Regions from separate parts of the Streptomyces sp. NPDC058637 genome, predicted to be linked through region 1. Evidence: riboswitches for the same ligand, from Rfam matches in the RefSeq annotation. Region 1 holds a riboswitch; each other region holds the start of a gene.
The links. A riboswitch is a leader RNA that binds a small molecule or an ion and turns the genes downstream of it on or off. The one in region 1 is predicted to bind cobalamin.
Positions count from the first base shown of each region.

Region 2: linked by a shared signal. The riboswitch ahead of ACFWVP_RS15060 (ribonucleoside-diphosphate reductase subunit alpha) and the one ahead of ACFWVP_RS04120 (ABC transporter substrate-binding protein) in region 1 are both predicted to bind cobalamin.
Region 3: linked by a shared signal. The riboswitch ahead of ACFWVP_RS00530 (prenyltransferase/squalene oxidase repeat-containing protein) and the one ahead of ACFWVP_RS04120 (ABC transporter substrate-binding protein) in region 1 are both predicted to bind cobalamin.
Region 4: linked by a shared signal. The riboswitch ahead of ACFWVP_RS30875 (cobalamin biosynthesis protein) and the one ahead of ACFWVP_RS04120 (ABC transporter substrate-binding protein) in region 1 are both predicted to bind cobalamin.

Region 1 is NZ_JBHXRD010000003.1:84,726-87,925, forward strand. It holds gene ACFWVP_RS04115 (FecCD family ABC transporter permease) at 1-888, opposite strand, end outside; gene ACFWVP_RS04120 (ABC transporter substrate-binding protein) at 960-2,006, opposite strand; cobalamin riboswitch at 2,064-2,251, opposite strand; gene ACFWVP_RS04125 (acyl-CoA dehydrogenase) at 2,537-3,200, opposite strand, start outside.
Region 2 is NZ_JBHXRD010000012.1:170,646-173,845, forward strand. It holds gene ACFWVP_RS15060 (ribonucleoside-diphosphate reductase subunit alpha) at 1-1,864, opposite strand, end outside; cobalamin riboswitch at 2,000-2,158, opposite strand; gene ACFWVP_RS15065 (GNAT family N-acetyltransferase) at 2,177-2,677, opposite strand; gene mctP (monocarboxylate uptake permease MctP) at 2,800-3,200, opposite strand, start outside.
Region 3 is NZ_JBHXRD010000001.1:116,031-119,230, forward strand. It holds gene ACFWVP_RS00515 (3-hydroxybutyrate dehydrogenase) at 1-250, opposite strand, end outside; partial or broken gene ACFWVP_RS00520 (esterase) at 488-655, shown strand; gene ACFWVP_RS00525 (hypothetical protein) at 637-1,101, opposite strand; cobalamin riboswitch at 1,309-1,432, shown strand; gene ACFWVP_RS00530 (prenyltransferase/squalene oxidase repeat-containing protein) at 1,539-2,792, shown strand; gene ACFWVP_RS00535 (SCO2322 family protein) at 2,789-3,200, shown strand, end outside.
Region 4 is NZ_JBHXRD010000042.1:7,634-10,833, reverse strand. It holds gene ACFWVP_RS30885 (anion permease) at 1-1,216, shown strand, start outside; gene ACFWVP_RS30880 (hypothetical protein) at 1,229-1,444, shown strand; cobalamin riboswitch at 1,593-1,722, shown strand; gene ACFWVP_RS30875 (cobalamin biosynthesis protein) at 1,863-2,810, shown strand; gene ACFWVP_RS30870 (cobyric acid synthase) at 2,807-3,200, shown strand, end outside.

The sequences.
Region 1 (3,200 bases):
CCAGACCAGGAACACCGCCCCGGCGAGCGCGGTGACGGGCAGCAGCCGCCGGTGTCCCGAGCCGGTCAGCGCGCGGGCGGCGTGCGGCAGGACGAGACCGACGAAACCGATGGCTCCGGCCGAGCTGACGAGCGCCGCGGTGAGCAGCGCGGTCGTGCAGAGCAGCACGATCCGGGTGCGGGCGACATGAATGCCCAGGGCCGCCGCCGCGTCCTGTCCGAACGCGAACGCGTCGAGGGTACGGGCGTGTCCCAGGCAGATCAGCAGCGTCACGACGAGCACCGCGGAGCACATCCACACATCGGTCCAGCCGACCCCGCTCAGGGAGCCCAGCAGCCAGAACAGCACGCCCCGGGTCTGTTCGGCGTCGGCGGCCGTCATCACGACGAAGGAGGTGAGCGCGGAGAACAGCTGCATGGCGGCGACGCCGGACAGCACGACCCGGTCGGTCGATCCGCCGAGGGTGTGGCTGAGCAGGAGCACGAGGGCGAACGAGCACAGGGCACCGACGAAGGCCCCGGTGGAGATCGACACCGCTCCGCCGCCGACCCCGAGGACGACGACGACGACCGCTCCGGTGGACGCCCCGGAGGACACGCCGAGGACGAACGGGTCGGCGAGCGGGTTGCGCAGCAGCGACTGCATCACCGTTCCGCACACGGCGAGCCCCGCCCCGCACACCGCGGCGAGCAGGGTGCGGGGCATGCGCAGGTTCCAGATGATGCCGTCCCGGATGGGTGTGAGCCGGGTGTCGCCGAGGCCGAGGTGGGAGGCCACCGCCGACCCCACGTCGGGGACGGAGATGCGGGCGGGCCCGATCGTGACGGCGACCGCGACGGACAGGAGCAGCAGGGCGACGCCGCCGCTCCAGAGCAGTCCGTCGCGCAGGACGCGGACGGGCGCCCTGTCCGGAAGCCCGCCCGGGTCCTGTTCGGTGACGGTCGCTCCCTGGGTGACCGTCACCCGGCGAGCCCGAAGGAGCGCAGCCCGGCGGCGACCGCCTCCACGCCCTCGACGGTGCGGATCGTCGGGTTCATCGCCTGACCGCTGAGGAGGACGTAACGCTTGTTGCGGACCGCGTCCATGTTCTTCGTGGCGGGGTTGGTCTCCAGGAACTCGATCTTCTTCTCGGCGCTCTCGGCGGTCTGCGACCTGCGCGTCAGGTCGCCGATGACGAGGACGTCGGGGTTCCGGTCGGCGACGGTCTCCCAGTTGATCTGGGGCCATTCCTCGCGGGTGTCGTCGAAGACGTTCCTCGCGCCCAGTTCCGCGGTGATGATCCCGGGCGCTCCGCAGCAGCCGGCCAGGTAGGGGGCCTCGGAGTTGGCGAACCAGTAGAGCAGGGTGGTGCCGGAGGCGTCGATGCCCGCGGTGGCCGTCCCGATCCGCTTCCGGAGACCGGCGACGAGCGCGTCGCCCCGCTCCTGTACGCCGAACACCTTGGCCAGGTCGTGGACTTCGCCGTAGACGCTGTCCATGGTGAGCGGCTTCGTACGGGAGCCGTCGCTGCTGCCGGTGTTGTCCTTGGCCGTGCAGTCGGTCGGCGAGAGGTAGGTCGGCACACCGAGCTTCTCGAACTGCTCGCGGGGCGCGACACCGCCCTTGCCGAGTGTCGATTCGAACGAGGCGCTGACGAAGTCGGGTTCCTTGTCGAGGACCTTCTCCGACGAGGGGTTGTTCTCCGCGATGCGGGGTACCGCGGCGTCGGCCTCCTCCAGACCCTTCATCACCGGGTCGGTCCAGGTCGCGGTGCCCACGAGCCGGTCGGCGAGGCCCAGGGAGAACAGGATCTCGGTCGATCCCTGGTTCAGGGAGACCGCGCGGCTCGGTGCGGCCTCGACCGTCACCGTGCGACCGCAGTTCCGCAGCGTCACCGGATATCCGGCGCCGCCGTCCTCCGCGGCCTCTCCGGACGGGCTCGTGTTCCCGCCTCCGCAGGCACCTGTCAGGACAAGTCCCGCGGCGAGCAGGGCGGTTCGGCGTACGGCTCTGGGTATGGACGGCACGGAATCCCTCTGCGTCTCTGGGCTCTTGCGCGAAGCCCGTACGGAATACCGCTCCCGGTACGGAAGCGGGGTGCCAGCAGGTTTTCGGACTCGGGTTCGTCCGGACGGGACGCCTTCCCGGGGCACCCGAGGGTGTCCCAGTGGCTGTGGCCCCGCCCGTCCCCCTCACCGCTGCGCGTCAGCTCCGGATTCTCACCGGATTCCCTGACTCCACGTGGAGTGCGACTGGCGTCTGCAAGCTATCACGCAGCGATCGGGCGGCCCGCACGCGCCGGGAAGGGGTGCGCGGGCGTCCGCCGCACACCCCCGCGCACCTCCCGCGTGGACCGGCCGCCCGTCGTGCCGTCAGCGTGTGCGACGAACCGATTCGCCGCCACCGGCCTGGGGTTTCGTACGCCGGGCGAGCAGGGAGATGGTGCCCCAGTACGCCGGCAGAACGGCCCGCAAGCCGAGGATCTCCACGGCCTCGCGCACGCTCCGGCGGCCCGGGACCATGGTGCCGGGGCGTCCGTGAACCGCTCGTGCGGCGCTCACACCGTGCCCGCCGACGCGAGCGCCGCCCCGGCCTGCCAGGGCCCGTCGGGGTCGTCGTACGCGTCGGCGTAGTCGGGTCCCGCGATCGGCCAGTCCGCGAGCAGTTCGGCGGGCAGCGCGAAGGATTCGGCCAGTTCGGGGGCGTGCGCGGCGACGGCCGCGATCAGCTCCTCGGTGGCGTCGGGCAACTGGTCGACCTGATCGGCGCTCAGGAGACCCGCGGCCAGCAGGTCGCCGCTGTTGCGGGCCACCCATTCGAGGGCGAACAGCCGCTCCAGCTCCGTCAGCCGCTCCCGCGCGGCCCCTCCGGGCAGCGCGGCGCGGGCCTGCGCGAAGGCTTCGGCGGCCTGCCGGTATGCGTGGGCCTCGACTCCGCGCAGGGCGGGCCCGGAGCCCGCGTTCCACCGTGCGAGCCTGTCGTCGTGGGTCGCCGAGAGCACCCGCTCCCTGGCCCGGCCGAACCAGATCTCCTCGACGGCCGCGAGGAGCCTGCCGAGGAAGTACGGATCGGTCAGCTCACCGGGGGTGCGGTCGAGCGGCGTGTCCCACCGGTCGGGGCCGGCCGGGAAGAGGAGGTCCGCGGCCGCCTTGCTGTACAGGGCGACGTTGTCGCCCTCCGCGGTGATGGCGCCCTCCACGCCGGTGACGAGCTCGGCCATG
Region 2 (3,200 bases), on a different contig from region 1:
CGATCGAGGCGATCGTCGCGGTCGGGGCGATGGCGAGCAGCAGGGAGTTGCGCATCCCCGTCCTCGCGACGCGGGCGCGCAGCGCGTCCCAGCGCTCCGGCCAGTTGACCTCGGTGTCGTAGTGGTCGGGGTGCAGCACGCCGCGGGCGGCGCGGGTCTCGGACCAGGCGGGCAACGGGCCGGACTTCTCCGCGAGGTCGCAGGAGGCCTCGTACGCGGCGAGCATGATCCGCTCGGAGATCCTCGTGGACAGTGCGCGGGCCTCCGGCGAGTCGAAGGGCAGCCGCAGCTGGAAGAAGACGTCCTGCAGACCCATCGCGCCCAGGCCCACCGGGCGCCAGCGGGCGTTGGACCGGCCGGCCTGCTCGGTCGGGTAGAAGTTGATGTCGACCACGCGGTCCAGGAAGGTCACGGCGGTACGGACGGTGGCGTCCAGCCGCTCCCAGTCCATCTCCCCGCCGGCGACGAACGCGCCGAGGTTGACGGAACCGAGGTTGCAGACGGCCGTCTCGCCGTCGTCGGTGACTTCCAGGATCTCGGTGCACAGGTTCGAGGAGTGCACGACGCGGCCCGGCTCGGCGGTCTGGTTCGCGGTCCGGTTGGAGGCGTCCTTGAACGTCATCCAGCCCTGGCCGGTCTGGGCGAGGGTCCGCATCATCCGGCCGTACAGCTCACGGGCCTGCATGGTCTTGCGGGCCAGGCCCTTGGCCTCGGCCGCCCGGTAGGCGATGTCGAAGTCGTCGCCCCACAGGTCGACCAGTTCCGGCACGTCGGCCGGGGAGAACAGCGACCAGGTGCCGTCCGTGTCCACGCGGCGCATGAACTCGTCCGGGATCCAGTGCGCCAGGTTGAGGTTGTGCGTACGCCGCTGGTCCTCACCGGTGTTGTCGCGCAGCTCCAGGAACTCCTCGATGTCCGCGTGCCAGGTCTCCAGGTAGACGGCGGCGGCGCCCTTGCGGCGGCCACCCTGGTTGACCGCGGCGACCGAGGCGTCGAGCGTCTTCAGGAACGGCACGATGCCGTTGGAGTGCCCGTTGGTGCCCCGGATCAGCGAACCGCGTGCGCGGATACGGGAGTACGAGAGGCCGATGCCGCCCGCGTGCTTGGAGAGGCGCGCCACCTGGTGGTAACGGTCGTAGATCGAGTCGAGCTCGTCCAGCGGGGAGTCCAGCAGATAGCAGGAGGACATCTGCGGGTGCCGGGTGCCGGAGTTGAAGAGCGTGGGGGAGGAGGGGAGGTAGTCGAGACGGCTCATCAGGCCGTACAGCGCCGCCACTTCGTCCAGGGCGTGCGCGGAGGTGTCCTCGGCGAGTCCGGCGGCGACCCGCAGCATGAAGTGCTGCGGGGTCTCGATGACCTGGCGGGTGAGCGGGTGGCGCAGCAGGTAGCGGCTGTACAGCGTCCGCAGGCCGAAGTAGCCGAAGCGGTCGTCGGCACGGTCGGCGAGGGCCCGCTCGGCCAGCGCGTCGAGGGACGCCGCGTGCAGCGTGACGAACTCGGCCGTGCGGTCGGCGATCAGGCCCTCGCGGTGACCGGTGGCGACCGAGGCGGAGAAGGACACCGCGCCCTGGCCGGCCGCCTCGTCCGCGATCGAGCGGGTGAGGAGCCGGGCGGCGAGCCGTGAGTAGGCGGGGTCCTCGGAGATCAGCCCCGCGGCGGCCTCGGTGGCCAGCGAGCGCAGTTCGGCCTCGTCGGAGCGCGCGTTGCGGCCTCGCAGCGCGGCGGCGGCGACCCGCCCGGGGTCGGTGTCGGGCAGATCGACGGTGAGGTCGGTCAGGGTCCGCAGCAGTGCGGTCCCGGGCCCGTCGGGCGTGGACTCGGCTGAATCGACCGCTGAAACCGGATCGGCTGGCGCGATGGTCACTGGGGCTATCCCTCGCTCGGCTCGGGGCCGGCGGGAGCGGTGATGCCGGGCAGGGCGGTGCCCGGGTGGGGGCAGCACGGCGCACGGCGTCCACCGGCCCTCCGCGAGGCCCGGACGTATGGCATCCGGCTCGGTCGAGCCGGACACGCTGTCGGCAGGTCCTCGGACTTCCGGGTGCGCAGAAGCACACCGGTCACACCGTTGCGGGACAGTTCCGGATTCGCACCGGATTCCCCTGCGGCGACAGCGAGCATGAGCATACATGTGGGGGCCGCCGATTGCGGCAGCCCCCATATGTAGTGTCGCGACGGGTCAGAAGGCCAGGCGGAACGTCAGGAGGGTGAAGCCCGGGACAGGGCTCCAGTCCCGCTCCGGGGTCCGTACGAAGCCGAGGCGGCGGTAGATCCGGTGGGCGGCCTCCATGGACGACTGGGTCGACAGGACGACCCCGGACAGCCCTTCGGTGGCGCGCGCCCGGTCGACGCAGGCCCGTACGAGCGCCTCGCCCGCACCGCGCCCACGCGCCTTCGCGGCGACGGCCAGCATCCGGAACTCCGCTTCGTCCCGGCCCGCGATGTCCGCCCAGGGGCTGCCGGGCGCGACGTAGGTGACCCCGCCCAGCAGCTCGCCGTCGGCGTCCACCGCGGCCAGCACCAGAGCCTCCGCGGCCCGCCGCCCGACGGCACGCAGCTGTTCCAGGTAGGGGTCGTCGGCGCCGAGGTCCAGCAGTCCGTCGCCGAGATACGCCTGGGCGGTCATCTCGCCCAAGGCCTCGTGCTCCTCGGTGCGGACCCGTCTGATCGAGACATCCATGACCGTCAGTCTGCCCCGGGCGGCGAGCCCGGCGCACACTCTTTCCGGGGCGGGGTGCCCCGCTCACGGTTCCGTCCCGGCGGGGCGGACCCCACCGGGACGGAACACATCACTCCGAGGGGTCAGTGACCGCCCGGGGCGCCCACCGTGGCCGGCGGGAGCTTCTTCTGGACGCCGGGATCGCCCACGTCCGCCGTGTAGTCGGACGGGGACGTCTCGTCGATGCCCGCCGGGGCCTTCAGCGCGTTGAGGACGAAGGTCAGCACGATCACCACGACGACGTTCAGCACGAACGCGGTGAGACCGATGTAGCCGATCTCCCCGATGCCGGGGATCTCCTTCGAGGAGCCGCCGAAGTGCTTCTGGGTGGGGCTCGCGACACCGTACGCGGCCACCGTGCCGTACAGCATGCCGACCGCCCAGCCCGCGATCAGGGCCCAGCGGTGGAACCACCGGGTGAACAGGCCGCCGACCAGGGCCGGCATCGTCTGGAGGATCCAGATCCCGCCGAGGAGCTGGAAGT
Region 3 (3,200 bases), on a different contig from region 1:
GCGCGTCCACCGCCTCGGCCACGGAGAGATCGGCCACCCAGGCCGTTCCGCCGATCCGCTCGGCCAGGTCCTTCGCCGCCTCCGCGGCCTTGTCCACCACGTGGACATGGGCGCCCGCGGCGGCGAGCACCTGGGCACAGGCCAGTCCGATGCCGCTCGCCGCACCGGTGACCAGGGCGGTGCGTCCGGCCAGGAACCGGTCTGCGGGCGGTGTGGGGGGTGCGTGGTCCGGGGTCCGGGAAGTCTGCATGGGCGTCACCGTAAGGACGTCACCGCCCGCATCACACGGGGTCGGTGCACACACCCTCGGGCGGGGCCATGGTGGCGGCGTACATGGTGCGGGGCGGGCGGCGGGCGGGCGGTCCCCGCCGTTCTCCGCGGCCCGCGGCGGGCGCAAGAGGGGCGCCGCACCCAACGGGAATCGGCGGATGTCCGTCCGCCACACGGGCGGGGCGCTCCCCGGCCCATAGTTTCCGGCCGGTAGGTCGCGCACGTGGCGGCGGGACGGGCCCGCACCCCGGGCGGGTACGTCCACGCGAACGGCTCCGGGCAGCACATGGGCCTGTACAACGTGTTCGTCACGCACACGCTCAGAAAGTCACCGACGGGCCACTTCGTGATCGCCCACTCCGGCTGTCAGGCCGGGTCCTCGTAGTCGCCCCTGATCTCCTCGGGCAGTTCGCAGCCGTCCTCGACCGCGGTGAGCGACACGATCTGCTCCGTGCCGAAGCCGGCCATCGCGTAGTGCCGGGCGTACACCTTCCAGCCCCGCTTGGCGAGGGTGCGGAAGGTGACGTCCTGCTCCGCGTGGCTGGAGACGATCTCCCAGTCCTGCTGGCGCAGCTGCCGCACGGCCGCCTCGAAGGCGTCGGCCGCCCCCGCGGCCGGTGCGTCGCCCATCCAGGGCGCGATGCACTCCTGCCAGTCGCCCGCGGGCAGACCGGCCGTGGAGGTGTCACCGGCGGGAAGTCCCGCGGTCCCGGCGACGGCGGCTATCTCGCCGGTCACCGTCTCCTTGGTGAACGGCACGGTGGGCACGGGCGACGGTTTCGGCGCGGCCCCCTCCTCGCCGACGAGACCGCAGCCCGCGGTCACCGTCATGAATGCACTCACCGCGGCGGCCACGGCCGCCGTTCCTCTTGTACGCACTGGTGCTTCCCGCCCCGGTCGATCCTGTCCACGGGCGCCCGCCCGTTGACCCCCGCCGGAGTTTCGCACGGGCTTTGACCTGCTGGGAAGCCCTTTCCCCGGGATCGCGGCCGGTCCCGTGGGCCGTGCGCCCGGGGAGGGCGCGGAGCGCCCCGGTAGAGTGAGCGGGTCGTCATCATGCCCGTACGGGGGGAAGCCGGTGCGAATCCGGCGCTGGCCCGCAGCCGTCATCCGTCCCCAGGGACGGTCAGCCGGAATGCCCCGTGTGTGAGCGTGACCGGCTCGTGCCACCGGAACCCCGGTGGCCGGCACCGTCGAGGTATACGGGGCCGGAGCCCGGTGCATCCGTGTGCCCGAGCCCGGTCCTCGCAGGAGAGGCCCATCCCGCCATGACCGTACGCCGCCGCGCGGCAGCGCTCGCGATCACCGCCGTGCTCTGTGCCGCCGCCGCCCCCGCGGCGGTCGCCGCCCCGAGCCCGTCCCCCTCTCCGTCGGCGGCGCTGCCGCCGGGTCTGTACGGGACGAAGGACCCCACGTACGACGGCGTGTGGCGCCAGTCGGTGGCCTTCCTGGCGCAGAAGATCGAGCTCGTCACGCCCGCCACGCAGTCGGTGGACTGGCTCGTCGGCCAGCAGTGCGCCGACGGGGCCTTCACCTCGTACCGCGACGCCTCCGTGCCCTGTGACGACAAGACGGTGGCGGACACCAACGCGACCGCGGCGGCGGTCCAGGCCATGGTCGAGCTGGCCGTGCACCGCGAGGTCGTGGACAAGGGCGTCACCTGGCTGAAGTCCGTCCAGAACGAGGACGGCGGCTGGGGCTACAACCCGGGCAGCCCGAGCGACGCCAACTCCACCGCCGTCGTGATCGGGGCACTGGCCCGGGCGGGCGTACCGCTGGCCGCGGTCACGAAGGCGGGCGGCGGCACGCCGTACACGGCGCTGCGGTCGTTCGCCCTGCCGTGCGGGGGGAAGGACGGCGGGGCGTTCGCCTACCAGCCGGACAAGAACGGCAAGCTCACGGCCAACGCGGACGCCACGGCGGCGGCGGTGCTCGGCGCGATGGGCAAGGGCATGGCGGCCGGCACCTCCAACGCGGCGAAGGCGCCCTCCTGCGCCGAGGGCACGGACCTGACCCCGGAGCAGTCCGCGCAGAACGGCGCCTTCCACCTCGCGGGCGCCCTGGCCGGCTCCGGTCATCTGGAGCTGCCGCCGATGCCGGGCGCCGAGGACACCGAGCCGCAGCCGGACTTCGGCAACACCGCCGACGCCGTCGTCGCGCTGGCGGCGTCGGGTCACAAGGACAAGGCGGCCGGAGCGGTCACCTACCTGGAGAAGAACGCGCGGGACTGGGCGAAGGAGGGCGGCCCCGCCGCCACCGCGCAACTGGTACTCGCCGCGCACGCGACCGGGACCGACGCCCGTGACTTCGGGGGCGTCGACCTCGTCGAGCAGCTCAACGCGACGGGCCCGGCGCCCGCCGCGACCGCCGTGCCCTCGCCGACCGCGACCGCGCAGGAGCCGAAGGACACCAGCAGCGACGACGGCGGGCTCGGCGTCTGGTGGCTGGTCGGCATCGGCCTCGCCTTCGGCGCGGGCATCGGGTTCCTGCTCAGCGGACGCCGGAAGAACCAGCAGCTGTGAGGCGCCCGCCGGGCACCGCGGCACTGCTTCTCCTCGTCGGCGCCCTGCTGGTCGTGGCGGCCGCGGGGAGCGCGCGGGCGGCGGGCTACCGCTACTGGTCGTTCTGGGAGGGCGACGGCGGGAAGAACTGGACGTACGCCACGCAGGGCCCGTCCCTGGTGCGGCCCGACGACGGCGCCGTGCAGGGCTTCCGCTTCTCGGTGAGCGAGGACTCCTCGGACTCGGCGCAGCCGCGCCGCGCCCCGGACTTCGGGGCGATCTGCGCGGGCACCCCGGCGAAGGACGGCCTCAAGCGGATCGCGCTGGTCATCGACGCGGGCACGGCGGCGGACGCCCCGCAGGGCGGGACACCGCCCGCGCCGCGCACCGCGTGTGCGCGGGTGGCGCCGGACGCGAGCACCGCGGAGG
Region 4 (3,200 bases), on a different contig from region 1:
CGTGTTCGATTTCACGAACGGTTTCCACGACACCGCCAACGCGATGGCGACCACCATCTCGACCGGCGCCCTCAAGCCCAAGACAGCGGTGGCCATGTCCGCCGTTCTCAACCTCGTCGGCGCGTTCCTGTCGGTGGAGGTCGCCAAGACGATCTCCGGCGGGATCATCAACGAGAACGGCCTCAGAACCGAGGTCATCTTCGCGGCGCTCGTCGGCGCCATCCTGTGGAATCTCCTGACCTGGCTGGTGGGCCTGCCCTCCAGCTCGTCCCACGCACTCTTCGGCGGGCTCATCGGCGCCGCGGTGATGTCGGCCGGCTGGTCCTCCATCAACGGCGGGACCGTCGTCACCAAGGTCCTGCTGCCCGCGATCGCCGCCCCTCTCGTCGCCGGTCTGGCCGCGCTGCTGGCCACGAAGCTGACGTACCGCCTCAACCGGAAGATCACCGACGAGGCGCAGCTGAAGTCGACCGCCAAGGGCTACCGGGCAGGCCAGATCGCCTCGGCCGGTCTCGTCTCCCTCGCCCACGGCACCAACGACGCGCAGAAGACGATGGGCATCATCACCCTGGCCCTGGTCACCGGCGGCGTCCTCGCCCCCGGCTCCAACCCGCCGGTCTGGGTCATCGCCTCCGCCGGTATCGCCATCGCGATGGGCACCTACCTCGGCGGCTGGCGCATCATCCGCACCATGGGCAGCGGCCTCACCGACCTCAGGCCGCCGCAGGGCTTCGCCGCCCAGACCAGTGCGGCCACCGTCATCCTGGCCTCCTCGCACCTCGGTTTCTCGCTCTCCACCACCCAGTCCTGCTCCGGCGCCGTGATGGGCGCGGGCCTCGGACGCAAGGGCGGCGTGGTCCGCTGGTCCACCGCCACCCGGATGTTCGTCGCCTGGGGCCTGACCCTGCCGGCCGCCGGTCTGATCGGCGCGGGCGCGGAGTTCCTCACGAAGCAGGGCCCGTGGGGCGTCGGCGTCGTCGCGGTGCTCCTCGTGGCGGGCTCCGGAGCCATCTGGACGCTGTCGCGCCGCAAGCCGGTCGACCACACCAACGTCAACGCGACCGACGCCGAGCCCGCGGGTGTCGTCACCACCGCCATCGCGGCCGTCAGCCCGCCGCCCGTCGGCTCCGGCGTCCCGGACCTCAAGACCACCATCCCGGCCCCGGCCCCGACGGCCGGAACCCCGGCCGACCCGGCCCGACCGGCCACGGTGTAAGGACAGATCCGCATGAACATCGACTGGGCAGCTCTCGCTTCCGTCTTCGGCGTCAGCCTCGTGGTCACCGTCGCACTGGTCGGCCTCTTCACCCTCGGCATCATCGGTCTCGCCAAGGCGCCGACGGCGGGGGGCGCCTCCTCCGTGATGACGCGCTCCGGCGCGTACGCCTCCTTCGCGCTGTGCGTGGCGGCCGTGGCGTACGGGATCTATCTGATCGTCGCCTGACCACCGCAGGTGGTCGCACCGGGCCGGACACACACCTGTGTGTCCGGCCCGGTGTGCGTCTGCGCACACTGAAGCCTCGCAGGTCAACGGCAGGTTGACGGGCGTTCGCGGGGCGTGGTGGACTGCCGGAGCCGTTTACGGCGACAGGAGAGGAAGCCGGTGCGAATCCGGCGCGGTCCCGCCACTGTCACCGGGGAGCAGCCCCCTCATGGAGGTCACGGCCCGCCATCGCGGGCCGGAAGGCCGGGGAAGCCGCGGATCCGGAAGCCAGGAGACTCTCGTCGCCGGTCACGTCGAACCAGGGCGCGGACCCTGAGTGAGGACATCTGCCATGCCTGGCTGCCGTGCGTCGGTCCCTGCATCACCCGTTGCGCCACCCGTGACGAAGGTCCTCCGAGGCGCGACGGCCGGCTGAGCCGTGCGAGCCGACCGCATCTTCGCGTACGGCGCCGCCGCCGGTCTGATCGGCGACCTGCTGCTCGGTGATCCCCGGCGGGGCCATCCCGTCGCCGCCTTCGGGCGGGCCGCGGCAGGCGTCGAGAACCGGCTGTGGCGCGACGACCGCGGCCGGGGCGCCCTGCACGCGCTGGTCTGCGCCGGGGGCGCCGCCGGCGCCGCCGCCCTGGCCGCCCGCGCCGTACGGAACCGTCCCGCCGCGGCCGTGGCCCTGACCGCCGCCGCCACCTGGTCCGTCGTCGGCGGTACGTCGCTGGGCCGCGAGGCCCGCGCCATCGGCGGCGCTCTCGCCGCCGGTGACATCGAGCTGGCCCGGGAGCGGCTGCCGCACCTGTGCGGCCGTGACCCGTACTCCCTCGACGGGCGGCAGATCGCCCGCGCGGTGGTGGAGTCCGTCGCCGAGAACACCTCCGACGCCGTCGTGGGGGCCCTGGTGTGGGGTGCGCTGGGCGGGGTGCCCGGCCTGGTCGGGTTCCGGGCCGTCAACACCCTGGACGCCATGGTCGGTCACAGGTCGCCGCGCCACCTGCGCTACGGCTGGGCCTCCGCCCGGCTCGACGACCTCGCCGGCTGGCCCGGCGCGCGCCTCACGGCCGTGCTCGCGGCGGCCTCCGGGGGAAAGCCGCGCGCGGCCGTACGGGCCTGGCGGGCCGACGCCGGGAAGCATCCGAGCCCCAACGCGGGCCCGGTCGAGGCCTCGTTCGCCGGTGCGCTCGGTGTACGGCTCGGCGGGACCCTCGCGTACGGCGGACGGGTCGAGCACCGGCCCGTGCTCAACGGGGAGGCGGGCCGGGACGTGCGGGTCGCGGACATCGAACGCGCGGTGCGGCTGTCGCGCCGCGTGAGTGTGCTGGCCCTCGGCGTGTGTGTGGCCGGGCGGCTGGCCGTGGGACGGAGGGGTCGGGCATGAGCGCAGGACCGGGCGGCGGACTGCTGGTCGCGGGGACCACCTCGGACGCGGGCAAGAGCGTCGTCACGGCGGGGATCTGCCGGTGGCTGGTGCGCCGGGGGGTGAAGGTCGCGCCGTTCAAGGCCCAGAACATGTCGCTGAACTCCTTCGTCACCCGTGAGGGTGCCGAGATCGGCCGCGCCCAGGCGATGCAGGCGCAGGCCGCCCGGGTGGAGCCGACCGCGCTGATGAATCCGGTGCTGCTGAAGCCCGGCGGCGACCGTTCCAGTCAGGTGGTCCTGATGGGGAGGCCGGTCGGTGAGATGAGTGCGCGCGGCTATCACGGGGGGCGCCAGGAAGCCCTGTTCGGGACGGTCGTGGACTGTCTGGAGCAGCTCCGGGGCACGTATG